Regions from separate parts of the Ornithinibacillus proteolyticus genome, predicted to be linked through region 1. Evidence: riboswitches for the same ligand, from Rfam matches in the RefSeq annotation. Region 1 holds a riboswitch; the other holds the start of a gene.
The links. A riboswitch is a leader RNA that binds a small molecule or an ion and turns the genes downstream of it on or off. The one in region 1 is predicted to bind S-adenosylmethionine.
Positions count from the first base shown of each region.

Region 1 (14,904 bases):
AGAAGATACAGCGACTGTTTAGCTGTATCTCCCCTAGTAGTTGATCTAAAAATATAAGGTAGTAGGTTTTTTCTTTTGTGTCCGTTTCACTTTCGGTGGGTAATATCCTCGCTCAAAAATTCTACCCTTTGTAATCTGACATTGCTTCAAAAAGGCATCAATCGAATCGGATTCTACGGATTCCATTGCTTTTTGCATTACCTTTGCCGCAACACGTGCATCCTCTAATGCATTATGGTGATTTAAAGCGAAGCCATGATGAGCTGCCAGTGTGTTTAACTTATGATTTTCTAGCTCTGGCCAGACGTGCTTGGCAATGTTGGCTGTACAAAGATAATCTAATTCCGGATATGTCATGCTGCCTCTATCCAATGATTGACGAATGACACTCATATCAAAGCTTGCATTATGCGCGACAACCAGATTACCTGATAAGTAGGTTTCTAATGTTGGCCAAATCTCAGAGAACGTCCTAGCATCCAATACATCTTCTTCTACAATACCGTGTACACGTACATTAAATGGATTAAAATAAGTTTCCGGATTGATTAAACTATAATATTCATCTAGTATTTCCTTCTCATCGGCAATCACAATCCCGACGGCACAAGGACTATGACGCTTTTCATTCGCTGTCTCAAAATCGATCGAAACAAAATTCATATTAGACATTCCTTTATTTATAACGTTACACCTATCATAACATGGCAAGCATCTTACTGTAATATAAAATGATAAGCACTATCCCTTATAACAATCCTACCATTTTCAACCCATGTAGAATTCCATCTTCATCAACAGACTTGGTCACAAATTTAGCAGCGTTCTTGGCTTCTTCCACTCCATTTCCCATCGCGACACTATTAGGAATTTTGGTAAGCATTTCTACATCATTTAACCCATCACCAAATGCATATCTGTTTTCCTCAGGAATATGTAATTTCTCCATTACTTTTTCAATTCCATATGCTTTCGATCCACCTTTCGGCAATATATCGGTACTTAAGCGATGCCAGCGGACAAAGTCAAACTCTGGGAATGCATCTATGTACTGCTGCTCTTCCTCTTCCACACAAAATAAAAGCGACTGGAAAATAGCATTATCCTCATAGTAATGTGGATTATAGCTAGGCAAGCCAATTTTTAATTCACTAATACTTTCCGTTATATGTGGATGTTCTGATACATTAGCATTCATACCGTCAGGATCCATAAAGAGAACTGGATGCCCATTAGCTAAAGCTTGATCGGTCAGGTTCTTTAATGTGGGCATCTGTAAAGAGTTCGTGTAGACTTCCTCTTCTTCAACTACGACATATTGCCCGTTATAGCTAACATACGTGTTGATCCCTAATTCTTTCAATAGATTTTTAAACATAAATGGTCCACGCCCTGTTGCAATGGCGACAATATGCCCTTTTCTTTGTAACTCCTGAATTGCTTCCTTCGTCGAACGTGGTAATTTCTTCTCGTGATCTAATAATGTACCGTCTATATCAAAAAATACAATACTTTGTTGGGACATGGTGATAGATCTCCTTTTAAGTGAATTTTATTCTACTTTCATTCTAACCATTGAAAGGCTTTACAAGTCAACAAATATAGAGAAGCTTGTGGGTTTGGTAATTTTGTGTGGGGGGGGGGCGCGGTTTCCGGGGGCTTTTGCGCGACTTCTTGGAGTTTTGTGCGCGGCTTCTGGGTTCTCGCGCGATTTTTTGGGATTCCCACGCGATTTCTTGGCATTCTCGCGCGAATTTCGGGGATTCCCGCGCGATTCTGGGTTTCCGCGCGACCTCTCGGGATTTTCGCGCGACTTCTTGGGTTTTTCGCGCGACCTCTTGGGATTTTCGCGCGACCTCTTGGGTTTTTCGCGCGACCTCTGGGTTCTCGCGCGATTTCTCGACTTCCCCGCGCGAATTTCAGGGATTCCCGCGCGAACTCCGGAATTCCCGCGCGATTTCTCACCTTCCTCGCGCGACTTCCAAACATTCCCGCGCGAACTCCGCACCCACTCCCCAACAACCAACACTCCCTCATTCACCTCTAAAACAAATTAATCCCACTTCTTCATCCGCTCGATCACATGCTTTTTAAATTTTGTTACGAGTGTCTTTTTTCCTTCTGATGATTTCTGCTTTTGCCATTCATTGTAGCTAGCTATCGTTATTAAAATTGATCCAGCGATTAATAGATAACCCCACCATGGTAGGTTACCCCAGTATGGTCTTGTTTGCATTAGCACGTTGAATAAGAGTACGCCTGCGCCTACAAAGAAAAAGGACTTTATTTGATAGATCATACCTGCAATGAGTGATGCCAAGGATAGTGCCCCGATGATTAAGGCATCATATATTGTGTTGCTCGCTAAGCCGTCCTGTACTAGTAAAAGTGCTACGATGACTAGTACGGCCCACTGAATATAGTTCGCTACTTCTTTCTTTTCCTTCAGGACGGATTTTCTTAGAACAATAACGACTAAGATCCAAGGTAGTACATAGCATTCTCTTTCGAATAATGGCGCGATTTCTATGTGACCTAGCAGTGCATAATATGGTTGTAGTGCAAAGACAAAAGCAGCAAATGTGATCCATGTTGCAGAAATGTCTGCCACACGGTTTCGATTAAGTAGTAATCCAGTGACGATTAAGACACCTGGAAGAAGCTTGAAAGCTAACTGATCCGTGAAAATGCTGAACTGATATACATTAAGGCATGCAAGAAATCCTATGAACGTATACCAATCTAGTTTAAATTGTTTTGTCTCTAATTGATAAAGCGTTGGATAGATTATCCGGCCGACTATTAATCCCACCACAGCAAATGAAGCATAAATGTATGGCTTATATGCTAGCATCTCGGGTGTATTTCCGAAATTTATCGTCCCTACGTATAGCAATAATAATGGGAGAATGGTTAATATATCCCATTTCATACGGTGTAACACGTACATGACAAGTGCTCCAAATAAGAGGGTTATTCCAAACGAGATAGCATCATGGGAATAGCTCATCACAAAGCCGAAGATACCGATACTAGAGAACGGAATAAAATAATAGGCAATTCGTTTTTTCCATTCGCTATCTCCAATCATCCAACCTACAAACAACAACAGACTAACGATGAAATACGTGTAAATATAGTCAAGATTCCAGTCCCATTTGGAAAGGGCTAATGGAAGGGAAATCCAGAATGTCGTCCAGCCTGCATAGAAAAATGTTTTCCGTTGCCATTCCTTCTTAACCAATGTAACGGTAATCCCATAGATAGCCGTTGCTAGTAGAAATGCCCATAATGCATCTGCTCCATTAATAATGCTCGTAAGAATTAACGCTAATGGCAAGTAAATTTGCCCCACCCAGTGAAAAGCTCGTTGCATTAGGAAATCCTTTTTACCGCTAACGAATCCAACACCTAGTAGCAATATCGTTCCTAATATCCATTCGAACCATTCGAACACTTCTGGAATTGTGGCTATCCTCTCATGAATAATATGCAGAAGATGGAAATAGAAAAATAGAGAAAAGCTGGCAAGGACATAGGGAATAGCAGTCCAGCTTGTTTTCCGGTATAGCAAATAAGCCATTGCTATTCCACCCAATGTAATCAACGCACTAGTCACTGGCTCCAGTGTTAAGCTCCCTAGCATACCAATTCCATAGAACAATTGGGCAAGATAAAAACTACTCTCTGCGAACTTCTTCTGATTCATCGTTTTCCAACTATAGCTACCGGCTAAAACGACTATACTACCGAGTACGATTCCCATAGTTAGAAAAGCATCCTCAAGGTATGGTGCATCTTGTCGTGCAACATGACTATATAAAACGGTAACGGCTAATCCTAATGCTACCCCATGCAACCATGGTGCCATCTGTAGCAAATGCGTACGTGTTTCATACGTATTCATGACAATCGCCAATCCAGCAAGGAAGAATAGCATAATACTTAGCTCAAGGCTTTCGAACATAACAAAGCTTGCGAATAAACAAAAAATCATCGCAATACTACTCACATCACGCGTACTATTCTTCATTGGCTGCCAAAGTGATATGTTTATGAGACAACCACCTAGCATATAAAAAAGATAGGCCAATATAAATCCAGGAAGAATAATAGATTCATAACCAATCCACTCTTGACCTAGTAAAGTAAGCTGATACAAAGCACTTACTAAGAAAATAGGACTTAAATAATGGAATAGCTTATTCGTAACAAGTGAAGCAAGGTAAGCAAAATGAAGTGCCATAATAACATAGGCAAGAAATAAAACAAGTGAGCCCTCGCCTGCTCTTATCATTAGCCCTTCAAAGGTAATATATATAAATGCTAGAACTGAGACGACCGCACTCGTAACTTGAAATATTTTCTGTAAAGATCCTGCATCCTTCATCAGCTTTGGTAAAACGATGAAAAATACCCCTAACAATGCATAAGCTATCTCGCCAACACCTGCCAATATTGAGTTTTCCACTAGCTGGTAGCCACCATAAACGACCATAGCTGTAAACACGAAATGATAGGATTGGTGCTTGGTAACAAATATCATCGAAAAGTAGATAACTGCAGTTACTAATAAATTAAAGCTATACATCCATGCTTGATCATAGAACATGAGCATGAATAAGGTAGATAGGATGAGATTTGCTTGTATAAATGGAATGAATTCCGTAATAAAAGGCTTTAATCGCTTCTTCTCCTTTAGCAACCGATAACCGATGATTAAAGCAGCATTGTATACCATGATCCCTAGATAAAAAACATCTACCGGTACGTATAACGCTGCTAGCAAAAGACCGACGAACACACTAATTGCTATATACGAAAACCAGACAAAAAGACGGGATGATTGCGTAAAAGCAAAGTAAGTATATATAGGGAGAATGAATAAAGTTCCGATTGCCCCCAATAAAAATTTCCCCTCTCCAGAAAAGGAGAAATAACTTCCAAATAGCTCAAAATAGCCGACAGATACAACGATAATTGGTAAAAACAAGCTACCTAACACAAGAAATGCAAATGCTGTTTTCGTTATTTGGAGAATTCTGCTAGTTAAGCCTGCCAATCCATAAAACAAAATAGCAACCGTTGAGATTAGTCCTGTTTTCGCCCAAGCACCAAGTGTATCCCATGTACTCGTCGCAAGAACTAATCCCCCTAAAAGTAATAGGATTACACCGAGATTCAAGCCCCAGGTAATATTCCGATCCCTCACCTGTTTTTCTGATAACGTCTTCTTCTCTTTCGTAATCGGCTTCGATTGAACGGCTTCGTTTTTCGGCGCTAAGCTTGTAGGTTGAGGGGTGATGGTGACTGTTGGTTCTTTCTTTGGCTGTCCCTGCTTTACCGTTTCCTGCCTGATTTGGTTCACTCGTGATATAGTTTGATAATATTTTGTATGTGCCTGGACAATTTTGGCTGCGACATTCATATTGATGTATCGCGCCTTCACTAATTGATGAAGTTCCTCGCGAACGATTTCTCTCTTTTCATCCGGACTAAGTTGTGTCATAGAACACCCACCTTTTGGTTTCGATATACTCATCATACCAATAACGACTAATGGAATCATTATAATTTTTTAATATATAGAAAATTATAGCTTGACATACTCTTTGGAGCGATGTAGAGTGAATAGTAACAATTAAATGACCGATTCTTATCCAGAGAGGTGGAGGGACTGGCCCTTTGAAGCCTCGGCAGCGGACTCATTTTGAGTACTGTGCCAATTCCAGTAGCATTTGCTAGAAGATAAGAAGAGCACCTAACCTAAATTTGTTTAGCCTCTTCTTATTTATGAGAAGAGGTTTTTTGATTGTTTACTAAATAAATGAGGTGAGGAAATGACAAACGAAATCCGGAACAACACGAATGACGTATTAAAAGCAATGGAACAATTAAAGGAAAAAGAGTGGGTGGACCTAACGCATGCCTTTGGTCCCGATTCACCACACTTTTCTGCATTTGAAGCAGCGGAATTTAAAACCTTATTTACCCATGATGATGGTTTCTTTGCGCAAAGCTTTACCTTCCCCGGGCAATATGGTACACACCTGGATGCACCAATCCATTTTGTACGGGATAGAAGATATCTAGCGGATTTAGACTTAAAAGAGCTTGTGTTACCTCTTGTAGTCATTGATAAATCAAAGGAAGCAGCTACGGATAACGACTTTACGCTATCTACAAGCGACATTCTAGCTTTTGAAGCAGAGCATGGTCTAATTGAAGCAGGAAGCTTTGTCGCGCTGAGAACCGATTGGAGTAAACGTTGGCCTGATCACGCTTTATTCGAAAATAAAGATGAAGATGGCAATGCCCATGCACCAGGTTGGGGACTAAATGCCCTGAAATTCCTATTTGAAGAACGTCAAATCAAAGCTATCGGCCATGAAACGTTTGATACAGATTCTGCGGTCGATTACCGAAAAAATGGAGCACTAGTAGGCGAATATTATGTGCTGGACCAGGATACTTACCAAATAGAGCTGCTTACTAATCTAGATAAGGTACCTGCTAAGGGCGCCGTTATCTTTAACATCGTTCCAAAAGCAAAAGGAGCATCCGGATTCCCCGTACGATCTTTTGCGTTATTACCATAGAAAATTTAAAGTAATAAAACTAGAAGCAAATCCCACTATAATCAAAAAGAAAGAAGGAATTAACATGACTACGAAAACATTTCAAGCGCCATTTCGAGCTGACCATGTAGGGAGCTTACTACGCCCGGAAAATCTATTAAAAGCAAGAGAAGACTATAAGAATGGCAATATTTCCAAAGCAGAACTAAGAGAAGTAGAGAATAAGGAACTACAGCGTATCGTGGATAAACAAATTGAAGTCGGGCTGGAGCTAGTGACCGATGGAGAATTTCGTCGCTCATGGTGGCATATTGATTTTCTTGAAAATCTAAATGGATTTGAAGGCTATGTGCCGGAAAGAGGCATTAAGTTTCAAGGCGTGGAAACAGAACCATATGATGTTCGCAATATCGGCAAGATCTCCTTTAATGAGGATCATCCATTCCTTGAAGACTTTAAATTATTTAATGAAATAGTAGCTGGACGTGCCGTTGCCAAGCAAACCATTCCTAGTCCTAACCAATTATTCCATCGTGGTATTCGAAACACGGCGGTTTATCCTACTGTCGAGGAATATGCGAAGGATGTTATCCAAGCCTACCGGGATGCGTTAAAGGCCTTTTACGATATCGGTGTCCGATATATACAATTAGACGATGTTTATATTACTGGTCTGAATGCAGATAGTCTAGTAGCATATGAGCCTGAACTCTCCCGTGAGGAATTAATTGAGCTATCCCTTCATGTCGTCAACAGTGTATTAGAGGATAAACCAGATGATTTATATGTTACCACCCATCTCTGTCGGGGAAACTATGAATCTAGATGGGCATTTGAAGGTAGCTATGCACAGATTGCACCAACATTATTTGCAAAAGAAAAGGTGAATGGATTTTTCCTAGAGTATGATGACGAGCGGTCTGGTGATTTCAAGCCATTAAATTACATCCCTAAAGGTGGCGCATGTGTTGTATTAGGTCTTGTTACTTCAAAGTTTGGTGAATTGGAAGATAAAGAAGAAATTAAGCGTCGTATTCAAGAAGCCAGTCGCTATGTGCCGCTGGATCAGCTTGCATTAAGTCCACAGTGTGGCTTTTCTTCTACTCATCATGGAAATAAGTTAACGGAAGAACAGCAATGGGCGAAATTGAAGTTTATTGTGGATATTACGAAAGAGGTATGGGGATAAAATAGGGGGACTCTCCCCCCTATTTATTCTTCTGCATAAACTCCAATACTTGCTCACTTGTCGGCATACCAGCTTGTGCTCCTATTTTTGTAACGGATAATCCGGCAGCCGCATTGGCAAATTGGATAGCTGCTTCTCGGGTTGCTCCCCCGCCGATTAGAACGGCAAGTGCACCATTAAAGGTATCCCCTGCTCCAGTTGTATCCTGTACGGAAACCGAATAGGCCGGCACTAGTATTTCTTCCTTCTGATCAACATATAGCGTTCCCTCTGAACCTTTCGTGATGATGAGCTTGTCCTGAAGTCCTTCAGGTGAAATCTCGGAGAACATCTCCTTTGCTTCCCCTTCATTCGGTGTAATAAAAGTAGCCGCTTGATATACTTCTTCCGGCAGCTGTTGATAAGGAGCTGGATTGACAATAACCGGAACTTCGAATCGGTGTGCTAAGCTTGTAACATAAAAAATGGTTTCTATTGGAATTTCTAACTGTAGCAGTACCACATCACTATTCTTAATTTGTTCCTCATATTTCGCTACCATATCTTTGGTTACATGTGAATTTGCTCCTGGTGCCACGATAATCCGATTATCTTGCTCTGCTAATATAATTGTTGCTGTACCGGTAGCAATTCCTTCTTTTATCTCAACACCTGTTGTATCAATTCCTTCTCTCTGCAGATTCTCTCGTAAGCTTTTTCCAAAGGTGTCATCTCCCACCGCTCCAATTAATTGCACGGTAGCGCCTAGTCTTGCAGCTGCGACTGCCTGATTGGCTCCCTTACCACCAGGGTAGGTGGCAAAGTTTTTCCCCATTACGGTTTCTCCCTTTTCTGGTACTCGATCAGTGGTAACCGTTAGATCCATATTAATGCTTCCCACTACTGTAACGATTGTTGATTTATTCATGGTAATCCCCCTTGATTTGTTGAAATAAATAAAAAACTATAAAATATTTTCTAGAACTTTGGTAAAATGTAAGAAAATGAATTAGATATTTTTTCAGGAGGCGCCTCTATGTGGTTTTGGATTATTTTGATTATCGTGCTATTAATTGTACTTGAAGAGGGCTTATATTTTCTTTCTAATCGCCTTGCCTTTACTAAACAACCGAAGGAACAATTAAATGATAACCCAGAAGAGAACGTAACAGCAAGAATCCGCCGACGTTTTAGAAGAAAGCATTAGGTTCATCCTGATGTTTTTTTAGCAAATAGGAAAGCATACGAAAGGAGTAGTTTATGTTAAACGATTATCAACTAATGCGCATCCCCGGTCCAACCCCAATCCCACCAAGTGTTCAACGAGCTATGACAAAACCGATGATCGGCCATCGTGACCAAGAGACAAAAGATTTACTGAAGCATATCAAGCCGAAATTAAGGAAGTTATTTGGTACTAAGGAAGACGTAGCTATCGTTGCTGGTTCTGGTACATCAGGTATGGAAGCTGCAGTCGTTAATACCGTAACTCCTGGTGATGAAGTCCTTGTCGTGGTTACTGGGGCTTTCGGTGACCGCTTTGTCAAAATTTGTGAAGCTTATAACCTGCACGTACATAGGTTGGATTACCCTTGGGGAGTGGCGCTTCACCCTGAAGAGATTCAAGACTATCTACTGCACCACCCGTTTATTAAAGCTGTTTTTGCCACTCACTGTGAAACGTCTACAGGTGTTTTAAATCCTATCCAAGAACTCGCTGCTTCTATAAAGGAAGTCACAGATGCCCTATTCATTGTAGACGGTGTATCTAGTATTGGCGGAGTGGAAATGAACATGGACGAATGGCAAATCGATGTATGTGTAACAGGCTCCCAAAAAGCATTGATGCTCCCACCAGGACTCGTATTCATAGCAGCCAGTAAGAATGCTTGGAACAAGATCGAACATAATCAGCACCCACGCTTTTATCTAGACCTTAGAAAATACCGAGATAACCAGCAACTTGACTCCACACCATTCACACCCGCGATTTCCTTATTATATGGTCTAGAACAATCACTTCAATTACTTGAATCAGAAGGTCTTGCTAATGTTTGGAAAAGACATCAGCTCATGAAACAGATGACTCGAGCTGCTTTTGAAGCGCACGGAATTCCATTGTTGACTAATGATACAGATGCTTCCCCAACCGTAACAGCAATTCAGCCATTTAACTTTCACCCAGATAACGTAAGACAATTGGTCAAAAAGGAGTTCGGCCTTGTGCTTGCAGGTGGACAACAGCAGTTAAAAGGGAAGATTTTTCGCATTGGCCATATGGGCTACTGTACACCAGCAGATATTTTACAGACGATTAGCTGTATCGAATTAGGATTGGCTAAGCTTGGTATCCTATACAATGTCGGAATTGGAGTCAATGCCGCTCAACTTGTATACTTAAGAGGAGGAAGCCCATGAAGAAATATAATCTATTAATCTCTGATCCTTTAAGTGAAGATGGCATAAGACCACTCCAAGAAGCTTCCCATATTCATATGGTGATGAATCCAAACTGGAATACAGAACAGCTGCTAGAAAACATCGGCGCATTTGATGCCCTTATCGTTCGAAGCCAAACCCAAGTAACGAGGGAGTTAATGGAGCGTGCTAGCAATCTCAAAATTATCGGTCGTGCAGGTGTCGGTGTGGATAATATTGCGATGGAAGCCGCCACTGAACATGGCATTATAGTTGTCAATGCACCAAATGGCAATACGAATTCGGCTGCTGAGCATACGATGGCTATGTTAATGGCACTAGCACGAAAGATCCCCCAAGCCTACCTTGCTTTAAAACAGCAAAAGTGGGATCGTAAATCCTATATTGGCGTCGAGCTTAAAAATAAAACACTTGGCATTATTGGACTAGGACGCATTGGAGCAGAAGTTGCTTACCGTGCAAGAGGACAACGAATGAATGTTATCGCATATGACCCTTTTCTAACGAAAGAAAAAGCAGAGAAAATGGGGATTGAGTATGGCAGCCTCGATGATGTCCTACGAATTGCGGATTTCATTACTGTTCATACCCCATTATTAAAAGAGACTAGGCATCTACTAAATAAGGAAGCCTTTCACAAAATGAAACCTGGCGTGCAAATTATTAATTGTGCCCGTGGTGGGATTATTGATGAGGACGCATTATATGATGCGATAGTTTCCAAAAAAGTAGCAGGTGCTGCCTTAGACGTGCTGGAGGAAGAGCCCTTCTTGAACCATAAATTACTGGAGCTAAATGAGGTTATTGCTACACCACATCTTGGAGCAAGTACAATCGAAGCACAAGAAAATGTCGCCATCGATGTTAGTCAAGATATCTTACGGTACTTTAATGGCGACCCTGTCAGAAATCCTGTCAACATGCCATCCCTTGACAATGAGCTACTGCGAAAGGTGGAACCGTATTTTCCAATCTGTGAAAAGCTTGGAGAATTTCTTATTTATTTGACCGATGAAGTAGTCGAGGAAATAACTATTACCTATACCGGAGACCTTATAAAGCATGACCTCTCCCCACTAAGCAGGAAAGTCGTAAAAGGTATGCTGAAGCGCCATCTTGGAACCCATGTTAATGAAGTTAACGCCCTTTATCTCGCGAAGAAAAGAGGCATTGAAATTCACGAAAGTAAAACCTATACGAAAAAAGGATTTTCCAACTTGATTACGGTAAAGATGAAAACTAAAAACGGAACTCGCAGTGTCGCTGGAACTGTACTTAGTGGGTTAGGTCCGCGTATTGTTAAAGTCGATCATTACCGTGTCGATATCACCCCTTTAGGTCATATCATTGTTATCTACCATACGGACCAGCCTGGTGTCATTGGAAAGATGGGTAGCCTATTAGCCAAGCATGAGGTCAATATCGCTACTATGCAGGTGGATCGGTCTAATATAGGCGGGGATGCGATCATGATGCTAACAGTGGATAAACATGTCCATGATCAGGTGTTGCAAGAGCTCCTGCAGCTTCGGGAGATTCACCAAGTTAGAATAATCGATTTATAACGATATGTAAGCTTGGTTTAGACAAAATGATGTAAAAAGACAAAATAGTGTATAGATAACTGGGTGAGCCTCCTTTTTCCACTACATAGGCTCACCCATGTTTAATTTCTGCTAGATTCCGAGCAATATTTTAGATCTAGCAGCATGCTTGCCTCATCATACATCGGCACGAGCTTTTCCTTTGGATATGCTGTCCATAAGTGGAATAAGCTCTGTAAGATTCTTAATCTCATAGGTTGGTAGAATATCTGTCGCCTCCAGTCCGTTCCGGTTAATCCATACATTCCTCATTCCTACTCGATTTGCCCCTAGTATATCCGTGTTCAAATTATCCCCAACCATGATGGCATCATCACTTGTTATTCCAATACTTTCTAGTACATATGTAAAGATGGACGGATCTGGCTTGCCAATACCGAAGTCTCCTGAGATAAACACACGAGTAACGTATTGCTCTAATTGTGGTGATAACGCAAGCTTAGTTCGTTGTAGAGAAGGTGCACCGTTTGTTAGCATGTACAACTCGTAATTAGCTTTTAACGCTTCCAAGACCGCATAGGTATCCGCATAAACAAAGGGCACATTCTTCCGGTGCTCTGGGAAGGCCTTTGCTAATTCCCTTGCGAACTCCTCATCCTTTATACCAATAGACTGTAAAGCCTTTGTCCACACTTGAAACTGGTATTCGGGTGCGATATGATGTAAAGTTTGAAACTCTTCAAAGGGATCATCAAATGTTCCCCAAAGCCCCTCAAACGGATTAATTCCTATTTTTTTCGCGAAGGCATATGTCTCATATGCCTTGTAACGCTCCCGTGCAATGTCACGTACTTTCGCTTCCAATGCTTCCGGATTGATGTCGTATTTCTCGGCAGCTTGTTCACATGTTGCCCGCATCGCTTCCTGAATACTTCTTTTATCATCTAATAACGTATCATCCAAATCGAAAATAATCGCTTTTACCACTGGCACACCTACTCCTTTTCTTTTAAGTTTAACATAATGGGAAGAACGAGGGATTATGGGATCTGTTACCTTTTTTCCTCATCCTTTGTTAATAAGGGCATTGAGGCGTGGCGTCGGTTACCTTCTTACACTGTTTCTTTCAATTAAGGGAACTGATCCGCCTTCTCTGTTACCTTTTTAACTGTTTCTTCCGCATTTAGGGCACTGAGCGGATCCCTCTGTTACCTTTTTGGCTGCTCCTTCCGCATTTAGGTCACCGAGGAGCGCTCTCTGTTACCTTTTTCACTGCTTCCTCCGCATTTAGGTCACTGAGCGGATCCCTCTATTACCTTTTTTTGCTGCTTCTTACCCATTTAGGTCACTGAGCGGATCCCTCTGTTACCTTTTTCAGGGCTTCCTTCGCATTTAGGTCACTGAGGTAGGCTCTCAGTTACCTTTTTGGCTGTTTCTTCCATATTTAGGTCACTGAGAGATGCTCTCTGTTACCTTTTTCACTGCTTCCTCCACATTTCGGTCACTGAGGGACTCTCTCTGTTACCTTTTTGGCTGCTTCGTGTACTGATCCGTCTACTAAAAAACGCCAAGACAGGCTTTCTTGTCTTGACGTTATCTTTTATTGATAAATCTCGTAATTTCGCCCGGTTTGTGCGCCTTCCACACTTTTCCGGTAAAAAGTTGCAACTTTACTAGCTGGTACTGGTGTAAAGCCTACAAAGAATTTCTCTAGTCTCGAAAATGATTCTTCTACAATGGTTGGACTGACACTGTTGATGCGAATTCCTCTTGGCATTTCAATCGCTGCTGCTTTTACGAAGGCTTTTACTCCGCCATTAGCCATGGCAGCGGATGCTCCCATGCGAATCGGGTCATCCATCATTACACCTGTAGTTAATGTGAAGCTACCACCATCATTTACATAATCTAAACCTAGTAGGACTAAATTAATTTGCCCTTTTAATTTACTTTCTAACCCGCGTTCATTCAGCTCAGGAGTTAGCTCCGATACAGAAGCGAAATTGGCGCCTCCAGCGGCATTCACGACTGCATCGACTTTTCCGATTTTTTCATACATAGCTTTAATACTGTCTGGCGATGTATTATCCACTGATACATCTAACCCATTTCGTCCAGCACGAATTAGATCATGATGTTCTAACGCCTTACAAATCTCACTCCCAATTGTTCCACTGGCACCAACTACTAAAATCCTCATCGGCATATCCCCTTTTTGGACTTTAAAAATCTCCATACTTATTACTATGATGGACAGTTTGTAAACTATTCCACTCCATTTTCAACGATGGAAAATCGAACACGCTCACAGTCTATTTCTGCCATTGCACCATATGGTAAAATAAACCTTGGTTCTGTGTGACCGAAGCTAAGGTTATATAGTACAGGTAAATCCTCTCGATTATACTCCTTCAAGACCGTCTGGATTACTTCCTGATATTCGGTATAGAATCTTTCATCCTTGGGCTTTGCTATGATCATACCATTTATACTAGCTAAAATTCCTTGCGCCCCATAATTTCGAAGCCAGTAACGTAACAGGTTCGGATCAGGTTTTTCTTCTGAGGTTTCTAAGAATAGAATACTGTTGTCAAAATTGTCTAAGCCTGGCCAAATGCTCGTACCTTTCGCAAATTCCAATACTTCTACACATCCACCTATTAACCGGCCTTGAACGACTCCTTCTCCTTGTAAAACCTCATAGCCGGAATTCGGATGCATCTTCCGTTTCCTCTCGTTATGCCCTTCCTCCCAAGCAAGAAACTCACTCGTCCATTCCGGCGGAGGTAAAATCTCACCTATAGGCGCACTAGAAAATAATGTACGCTGTACCATTTCGATCGTATAAGAATGCATTTCTACATTTTCTGCAAAGTCTGTTAAAATAGCTGGTCCGTAGAATGAGGAAATTCCCGCTTTATAACAGAATAAATGAGTAATCGTTGAATCAGAATATCCCATGAAAATCTTCGGGTTCTGGCGAATTAGCTCAAAATCAATATAAGGTAATAACCGAATACTATCATCTCCACCAATATTCGAAATAATTCCTTTAATCTCTTTATGCTGAAATGCGGTCATCAAATCTTCTGCCCGTGCTTCTGGGTTTTCATAAATATATTGGCTTCCCTTTAAACTATTTGGCATCGGTACCACCTCAAGACCAAATATCTCC
Region 1 covers NZ_JBCPXV010000014.1:1,713-16,616, forward strand. Annotated here, with positions in the region: gene AAIB49_RS08540 (3'-5' exonuclease) at 46-663, opposite strand; gene AAIB49_RS08545 (Cof-type HAD-IIB family hydrolase) at 749-1,525, opposite strand; gene AAIB49_RS08550 (hypothetical protein) at 2,054-5,509, opposite strand; SAM riboswitch class I at 5,654-5,755, shown strand; gene AAIB49_RS08555 (cyclase family protein) at 5,841-6,599, shown strand; gene AAIB49_RS08560 (5-methyltetrahydropteroyltriglutamate--homocysteine S-methyltransferase) at 6,664-7,767, shown strand; gene rbsK (ribokinase) at 7,787-8,674, opposite strand; gene AAIB49_RS08570 (hypothetical protein) at 8,783-8,953, shown strand; gene AAIB49_RS08575 (pyridoxal-phosphate-dependent aminotransferase family protein) at 9,007-10,164, shown strand; gene serA (phosphoglycerate dehydrogenase) at 10,161-11,750, shown strand; gene AAIB49_RS08585 (HAD family hydrolase) at 11,907-12,716, opposite strand; gene AAIB49_RS08590 (short chain dehydrogenase) at 13,330-13,929, opposite strand; gene AAIB49_RS08595 (S66 family peptidase) at 13,995-14,904, opposite strand, start outside.

Region 2 (9,651 bases), on a different contig from region 1:
CTAGTATTTGGTTTAAAACTGTTATCCGAGGAGACGTTGCTCCAACTAGAATAGGTAAACGAGTTAGTATTCAAGATTTATCTATGCTACATCAAAGTCCTAATAATCCTCTTATCATTGAAGATGATGTTACTGTAGGTCACCAAGTTACCCTTCATTCATCCATAATACGAAAAAATGCTTTAATCGGTATGGGATCGATTATCTTAGACGGGGCAGAAATTGGGGAACATGCTTTTGTTGGTGCGGGAAGTCTAGTTCCACCTGGCAAAAAAATTCCACCTCATACATTAGTTATGGGACGCCCTGCTAAAGTAGTTCGCGAACTAACGGACACGGATTATCAAGAGATGGAACGAGTTCGCAAATCCTATGTTGAAAAAGGACATTATTATAAGTATCATACTGATTTAGGGCTTGATTTTTCCTAATAGCAAAGGCTTAGAACACTGGGTTCTAAGCCTTTTACATACATTATTTAACTTGTGCTAATAACGCGTCTACTTTATCGGTTTTTTCCCAAGGAAATTCTACATCTGTTCTACCGAAATGACCATATGCTGCAGTTTGCTTATAGATAGGTCTTTGTAGATCTAGCATGCGGATAATTCCAGCCGGACGTAAATCAAATATATTGCGAACAGCATTAACTAATACCTCTTCGCTTACTACTCCGGTACCAAACGTATTAATGGAAATGGAAACCGGTTCTGCAACACCGATTGCATATGCAAGCTGAACTTCACATGAATCAGCTAATTTAGCAGCTACAATATTTTTCGCAACATAACGAGCGGCATAAGCAGCTGAACGGTCTACTTTTGTAGGATCCTTCCCACTAAAAGCACCCCCACCATGACGTGCATAGCCACCATACGTATCGACAATTATTTTTCTACCAGTTAAACCTGCATCCCCTTGTGGACCTCCAATAACGAATCTTCCAGTCGGGTTAATAAAGTATTTCGTTTCATCATCTAATAATTCTGCAGGTACTACTGGCTTAATGACGTGCTCGATCAAGTCTTTTTCAATCTGTTCTAATGTAACGCTTTGTGAATGCTGTGTAGAAATGACAATCGTATCAACTCTTACCGGTTGATCCTTTTCATCATATTCAACGGTTACTTGAGTTTTTCCATCTGGACGAAGATAAGCGAGCGTATTGTCTTTTCTAACATCACTTAGCCGTTTAGAAAGTTGATGCGCTAGAGAAATTGGTAACGGCATTAATTCTTTTGTTTCGTTACATGCAAAACCAAACATCAATCCTTGGTCCCCTGCTCCGATTGCATCAATTTCACTTTCTGTCATTTTTCCAAGACGTGCTTCTAACGCTTGGTTTACCCCGCTTGCGATATCTGGTGATTGCTCATCAATAGCAGTTAGAACTGCACAAGTATCAGCATCAAATCCATATTTCGCACGAGTGTAACCGATATCTTTAACGGTTTGTCTAACAACCTGTGGGATATCAACATAGGTTGATGTGGTAATCTCTCCAGCAACTAGTACTAATCCTGTTGTTACGGTCGTTTCACACGCAACCCTAGCTAGCGGGTCCTTTTTTAAAATTTCATCTAAAATTGCATCGGAAATTTGGTCACATATTTTATCTGGATGACCTTCTGTTACTGACTCAGAAGTAAATAATCGACGATTCTTAGCCATTTGGCTAAATCCTCCCTCTATTTCTTTGTTACGGAACTCAAATATCTATCAGATAGTATATCCTTAATCAATAAAAAAAGCCTTTCCTTCTTACATGAGGAAAGGGTTTACTAGCCTTTCGCTCTTATTGTTCAAGGAATTTTCCTTGCTTCAGGTTAGCACCTTTTCACAAATGTGATGGTTGCCGGGTTTCATCGGGTCTGTCCCTCCACCAACTCTGAATAAGAGAGTATCCGCTCTATTGTAGATTAACTGAAGCTATTGTCCTATGTCAACTGTATAATACACTGTCACGTAATTTTAATAAAATAATACAATAAAAACAATAAATAGTATGGACTATTAATTTAAATGTGTTATACTAATAATTAATTTCAGGAAATAAATGTATTGAATCTCATAAATAAAGGTAGGTAATTTTAATGAATACAGTAATGAAAACCTCATTATTGGAAGAACTTCTGTCCCAGCAAACTACAAAGAAAAACTTATCTGTTGCTAGATTAGTTGAAAAAGTCCTTTCACGAAATGAAGGGGTCTTATCAAATACAGGAGCTGTACTCGCTACTACTGGTAAATATACTGGCCGTTCCCCAGAGGATAAGTTCATTGTAAAGGATTCCATATCCGAAAGTAAAGTAGACTGGGGTACTGTAAATCAACCTATTGAAGAAAAAGTATTTGAATCCTTATATGCAAAAGTTATGGAGCACCTAAAGCAAAAAGATGAAGTATTTGTATTTGATGGATTTGCTGGAGCTGATCACAACTATCAATTACCAATTCAAGTAATCAACGAATTTGCTTGGCATAATTTATTTGCGAAACAATTATTCATTCGTCCAACAGAGGAGCAATTAGCAAATCATCAAGCAGAATTTACTGTAATTTCTGCTCCAACCTTTAAGGCTGATCCGAGTGTTGATGGTACTAACTCAGAAGCGTTTATCATGGTGTCGTTCAAGCACAAAGTTATCTTAATCGGTGGAACAGAGTATGCAGGTGAAATCAAAAAGTCCATCTTCTCTATCATGAACTTTTTATTACCAGAGCAAAACATTTTATCTATGCATTGCTCAGCAAACGTAGGTAATGAGGGGGATGTTGCTTTATTCTTCGGTTTATCTGGAACTGGAAAAACAACATTATCAGCTGATCCTTACCGGAAGCTAATCGGTGATGATGAACATGCCTGGAGTTCTAGTGGTGTATTTAATATAGAAGGTGGCTGTTATGCAAAGTGTATCAACCTATCGGAAGAAAAGGAACCACAAATATACAACGCCATTAAGTTTGGTTCTGTATTAGAGAATGTAGTGTTAGATGAAGAAACACGTATCCCTAATTTCGATAATACTTCCTTAACAGAAAATACTAGAGCTGCCTATCCATTAGAACATATAGATAATATAGTAAATCCAAGCATTGCAGGACATCCGAATACGATTGTATTCCTAACTGCTGATGCATCTGGTACGCTACCACCTATTAGTAAACTAACAAAAGAACAAGCAATGTATCATTTCTTAAGTGGATATACTAGTAAACTAGCTGGAACAGAACGTGGTGTAACAGAACCACAAGCAACATTTTCAGCTTGCTTTGGAGCACCTTTCCTTCCATTATCGCCTGCAACTTATGCAACGATGCTAGGTGAAAAAATTGATTTATATAATACAAATGTATTCCTAATTAATACTGGATGGACTGGTGGATCTTATGGTGTAGGAAATCGAATTAAGCTCTCATACACTCGTGCAATGGTTCATGCTGCATTAGAAGGAGAACTAAATAACGTCGAAACAATTAAAGATGAAATATTTGGCTTGGAAATCCCTGCTCATGTTGCTGGTGTTCCTGATGAATTACTTATTCCAAGAAATACATGGGAAGACAAACAAGCATATGACGAAACAGCAAGAAATCTAGCTAAGAAGTTCCATGATAATTTCAAAAAATTTACTCATGTTAGCCCAGAAATTGCTGCAGCAGGACCTAATTTTAAATAACACTATCTTGTCCTCATCCCAAGAGGGTTTATATACTAATTCTTATACAGGCAGAAAGGATGTTACCTTTCCTATTTGCCTAACGTAAAACCGACCTTACTTTTAGAGGTCGGTTTTTTCTACTTATGTTGGTGATTCCACCCACTCCCGGGCGAGAGGTTCTTCGATTCGCGAGCTGCTCACTCAGAACGCGCGGGGACTTCTTTTTCGCGCGACTCTTTCTCCATTTCGCGCGGGACTTCTTATTTTTCGCGCGATTTCTTCTTATTGTCGCGCGATATTTCTTCCGGGTCGCGCGATTTTTCCTCCGGGTCGCGCGATTTCTCCCCTTTCTCGCGCGAAGCTTACTTCTGTCGCGCGGGGACTTCTTTTTCGCGCGACTTTTTCTCCATTTCGCGCGGGACTTCTTATTTTTCGCGCGAGGTTCCTTCTGTCGCGCGATTTTCCTCTTCTGCCGCGCGATTTTCCTACCGGGTCGCGCGATTTCTCCTCTTTCTCGCGCGAAACTTTCTCTTGCCGCTCGCGAGCTCTCCCTAATCGCGCGAAGTCTACTCCGACGACCGTGCGCGAGAACCTCTCCTCTCGCGTCCCCCCTGCAAGACATATTAAAACTAGGCATTCACACATTTTTCATTTAAAGCATACTATGTGGTTGAAGTACTCCACTTGAGAACGACTATTCAAACTTTATTACAAATCGGGAAGATATACTTTCCTTTTTGCATAAAAAATTTTCGAAATGGAAAGGGTCGTAAAGAATGAGAAAAATGAAGATTATTGGGGTTATATTATGTTTTACACTTCTTTTCCTTTCTGCTTGTGTTTCTAGCGAAAATACTACTATTAAATTAGGAGAGGTTACCCGTTCACTGTTCTATGCACCTCAATATGTAGCAATTGAGAAAGGATTTTTTGAAGAGGAAGGATTAGATGTAGAGCTTCAAACACTTTGGGGTGGAGATAAAACGATGACAGGCTTATTATCAGATGGAATTGATGTTGCATTAGTCGGATCAGAAACATCTATCTATGTTTATGCGCAGGATTCCAATGATTTCGCAGTCAACTTTGCTCAGCTTACTCAAACAGATGGGACATTCTTAGTAGCAAAAGAAGCACATTCTGATTTTAAATGGGAAGATTTAAAGGGTTCTAATTTTCTTGGACAACGTAAAGGTGGAATGCCGCAGATGGTCGGCGAATTTGTACTAAAGCAGCATGGAATAGATCCACATAACGATTTAAGCTTACATCAAAATATTGATTTTGCGAATATTCCAGGTGCGTTCCTATCGGGAGACTATGAATATGTACAGCTATTTGAACCAACTGCCAGTGTAATGGAAAAAGAAGGAAATGGCCATGTCATCGCATCCTTTGGTGAAGAATCGGGTCATGTACCATACACTGTTTTTATGGCTAAGCAGAGTTATTTAGTTGATAACAAAGAAAACATTGAAAAATTCACTAGAGCGATATATAAAGCACAACAATGGGTACAGGAAACAGATTCTGCAGAAATTGCTGAGACCATTCAATCCTATTTTGAAGATGTAGATTTAGATATATTAACTTCCTCGATTGAGCGCTATAAGAGCCAAGGATCGTTCGCGACAGACCCAATCTTAGATGAGGAAGAATGGAATAACTTAACGAACATCATGGAAGAGGCAGGAGAATTACCAGATGGCGAAATTTCTTATGAAGAGCTAGTAAATACAGAAATTGCAGAGGACGTCATCAATCAATAAGGAGGGAAAACATGTCCTTTCTAACCTTAGAAAATGTCACCCACCACTATTTCACAAAGAATGACTATACCAAAGCACTAGAAGATATTTCTTTTTCAGTAAAAGAGGGAGAGTTTATCTCCTTACTAGGGCCAAGTGGCTGTGGTAAATCCACCATTCTTTCTATCGTTTCGGGGATATTGAAACATACGTCTGGTAAAGTACTTTTAAATAATAAAGCCATTGATGAATCTGAATTAGCTATTGGTTATATGTTACAGCAAGATTATTTATTTCCTTGGAAAACGATTTTAGATAACGTATTAATCGGTCCGACCATTCAGCGAAGGGCGAATGAATACGTAAAGGAAAAAGCAATCGAGCTTTTACACGAGGTTGGTTTAAATAATGTGGAAAATCAATACCCCTCATCCCTTTCTGGTGGAATGAGGCAGCGTGTTGCACTCGTCAGAACATTAATTACGGATCCAAAAATTCTACTATTAGATGAACCCTTTTCAGCTCTAGATTTCCAAACGAAGCTAAAATTAGAAGACCTTGTTTACAAACTATTACACGCCTACCATAAGACAGCCATATTAGTAACCCACGATATTGGGGAAGCGATAGCGATGAGTGATCGCATAATCGTTATGAGTGCAAATCCAGGTAAAATTGCTAAAACCTTTGAAGTACCAATTGAACTTCGAAATGAAATGCCATTTTTAGTTCGTAAACACCCTAAGTACCAATCTATATTCGATAAAGTTTGGGAGGAGTTAAACAAAAATGAAACGCAAACCGTTTAACCCTTCAACAGAAAGGGGATATTACCATGTCCCATCATGAAGACCAGCAATTATTTGAAACGCATAAGCAAAAACTCCTACGAGAGAAACGTATTGTATTCATTTGGCAAGCTCTTATTTTAATTGGTTTTTTTGGCCTTTGGGAGCTTGCTAGTAGAATGAGATGGATTGACCCGTTATTATTCAGCTCACCAACAAGAGTATTCAATCTATTAGTCGAAAAACTTTCAGATGGCTCGATGATTTCACATACGTATGTCACGTTATTTGAAACGTTACTAGGCTTTATGATTGGTACAGTACTCGGTATAATACTTGCATCATTGTTATGGTCATCTACCCGATTTTCAAAAATTATGGATCCTTATTTAGTAATTTTAAATGCCATGCCTAAAGTCGCCTTAGGGCCCATCATTATTGTCGCTTTAGGGCCAGGTTATGTATCGATTATTGCCATGGGAGCTATCATTTCCGTTATTATTACAACGATTGTTGTCTACACCGGATTTAGAGAAGTTGATCCAAACTATGAGAAAGTACTAAAAAGCTTCGGTGCAACCCGTTGGCAATGCTTTAAATCAGCTGTATTTCCAGCAAATCTTCCCGTCATGATTTCAACGTTAAAAGTAAATGTTGGGCTATCCTGGGTCGGGGTTATCGTAGGAGAGTTTCTTGTTTCCAAAGAGGGATTAGGCTATTTGATTGTATATGGCTTCCAAGTCTTTGACTTTACTTTAGTCATGGCAGCATTAATTCTAATTGCTATCTTTGCGGCAATCATGTATAAGGTCGTTGAAAGAATGGAACGTTGGTTGATTAAGCATACGACATAGTAGAAATTAACGTAACTCCTAATAAGGCTCAGATCTCTTTATTTATAGGAATGCCTACTTGAACTAAACATCTCCCATCCGATGGCTGGTGAGACTCCTCGCTAATTAAAGGAGGTCTCACCGAAGCTATCTCTAATAAGCGTACATATATTTTCTCGGTTAAAATGTCCGATTAACCAGGAGCTAATCTATTTACATAACCTTTCTACCGGATCTCGAGTTACCTAGACTATTATAGTTTACGTACAATAGTCTTGAACTATCTGTAATAACCTACTCGAATCTTCTGTCGGTACAAATTCTGCTAATCTCGCTCCCGCTATAATCGGGGCCCATTCTAATATATCGTTCTTGTTGATGCCGCTTTTTTCAGTATAAAGATTTAAATATTCCTCAGCAATTTCTGGGTAATGCTGTGAATACAGTAGATAGGTACGGTAGACATCCGCACGAACATCACCAACACTAGCATCCACCCAATCTATAATTGCAATATGATGACCTGTCTGGATAAGATTAAAAACATGTAAATCGCCGTGACACAATCTATTTTCATAAGACATTTGATTCATTTTTTCGATAAGACATGCTTTTTGCTTTTTATTTAACATCTCAGCAGCTTCAATTTGACGCGTTAATTTTAACGTCATTAGCTCTATGGAGTCTGTTTTAACCGAATGAATCTTCCGTTGTATATCAACTGCGATATTTAAATAATCTCTAGCATCATGCATATTAGCTAACATCAGCTCCCCTAATGTAGAGCCATGTACATACTCCATTATAATGGCTGGGCTCCCCTCGAATGAAGTAACTTCTATCACCTTAGGTACTGGTAAGCCACTAGAATAGGCGACTTCTTGCTTAGCCGCTTCATATTTCGCTTCACTTTCCGGTAAGTACGCATGAAAGACTTTAACTATTTGATTATTGCGTACATAAATCGTAGCGGTATTACCTTCTGCAATCTTGGTAAGCTGTTCGATTTTCCTCACTCCTCTAATATCTCTCTTTTATAGGAAACAATACGGTCGAGCTAATCATGTTGTGACTCAAACTCCGAGCTATGTCCAATTCAATAAGATCATGTTTTGAACAGCATAATAGTACGTCCTGATTTCGCATCGGATATTTTTCTGCCACCATTACTCCCGACTTCACTTAGTGATCTGCTGTCTCGCTTGTATGTACCCTTCCGTTAAACTAAAGTGATGTTGTTCATGAATTGCCAGTAAATGAACACTTTGAATAACGTTTGGATAATGTGCAACTGGATCTGGATAGCGAATGTGGCCTGCAACTGGTTCCTCTAATTCGGCTACTAAATTCTTAAATTTATTCGTCTCGTTTATAAGTAACTGTTGAATATCGAGAAGTGTGTATGTTTGATTAAGGTTTTTTGGTGGTGTTAATACATAAGGAGCTTTCATAGGACCTTTTTTCTTCTGAGTATATTCTACATAAATATTATGTATTGAAGTTTGGTAAGGGTGATGTTTACGTATTCTAGCAAGCGGTTTGGCAAGGGGGAGATAAATGGTGGAAAACCTTCTAACTAACCTCACCATTAGATATACATGATATAACGTTTCTCCAACCGACCATTTATCTGGTAACGGACGCTTCCATAATCCAAAGTTAGACTTGGAGACCGATTGATAAAAAATCACTCTTTGCTTTTCTACTAGATTAAAGTAGTTTTCTATATAAGTACTGTTCAAAAATCACACACACCTTTTCGGTTATTTTTATTATATACTACCAAAACAGGCACGGATAGTCATACTTTTCAAGCAAAAAACACCTCCTCTGCAGGAGGTGTCGTACGGCCATTAGAAATTAATTCCTAGAAATTCTCTTTAAACAATACGTTAAAACGTCATCCTTCATAATAAAACTGTATTTCTTATTTGTTTTCACTTTTTTAGGAATTTCTGATAGAAGGACAGGGCCTTCTGTTTCATAATACGTATCTTGCTCTACCAAGGTATCAACTTCAGCATAATAAACATTCTTAATCACATGCTCCGCTTTACCTGCAACATGATATTGTCCAATATACTGTAGTTGTTTAATAATTCCACCAGTCTCTTCCATTACCTCCCGATATGCCGCATCTTCAGCACTTTCTCCTTCTTCTACCTTTCCACCTGGAAATTCCAAACCTCGGTCCTTATGTTTCGTTAATAGCCATTTCCCCTTAAAACGACAAATGACCCATACATGCTTTGGTTCCTTCGAAAAGGGGTGGTCAAGAAAAGATAATCGTATCTCATTATGATAAAAATCTCGAAATGTTAACATATGTCAGCTACCTTTTACTCTTCATCATAGATGTGTTATTTTTGTGATCTTCCATTCTTGGTCTAGAAACGTAAACTCTAATTCAATACCGTATTCACCGTACAATTCGGATTGATTGTCTTGCGTAACCAAGAACGTATTCTTATCTAATTGTACCACATCGTATCCATTCTGTTTATCGAACCATGGTGATCTATGGCAGTCAATTTTTCATCTTCTTCTTGGTCAACACCCACTGAGATGGTCTATTTTTGGTTTCTTCATCAATCTTTTCTAACCACTTCCAAAATACGAC
Region 2 covers NZ_JBCPXV010000062.1:4,970-14,620, forward strand. Annotated here, with positions in the region: gene AAIB49_RS17920 (gamma carbonic anhydrase) at 1-431, shown strand, start outside; gene metK (methionine adenosyltransferase) at 475-1,671, opposite strand; SAM riboswitch class I at 1,793-1,899, opposite strand; gene pckA (phosphoenolpyruvate carboxykinase (ATP)) at 2,094-3,680, shown strand; gene AAIB49_RS17935 (ABC transporter substrate-binding protein) at 4,448-5,431, shown strand; gene AAIB49_RS17940 (ABC transporter ATP-binding protein) at 5,443-6,219, shown strand; gene AAIB49_RS17945 (ABC transporter permease) at 6,246-7,052, shown strand; gene AAIB49_RS17950 (aminoglycoside phosphotransferase family protein) at 7,292-8,047, opposite strand; gene AAIB49_RS17955 (DinB family protein) at 8,210-8,773, opposite strand; gene ytkD (RNA deprotection pyrophosphohydrolase) at 8,892-9,356, opposite strand; gene AAIB49_RS17965 (hypothetical protein) at 9,381-9,515, opposite strand.
Region 2: it holds a riboswitch for S-adenosylmethionine, as region 1 does, so the genes downstream of both, metK (methionine adenosyltransferase) here and AAIB49_RS08555 (cyclase family protein) in region 1, are expected to answer to the same signal.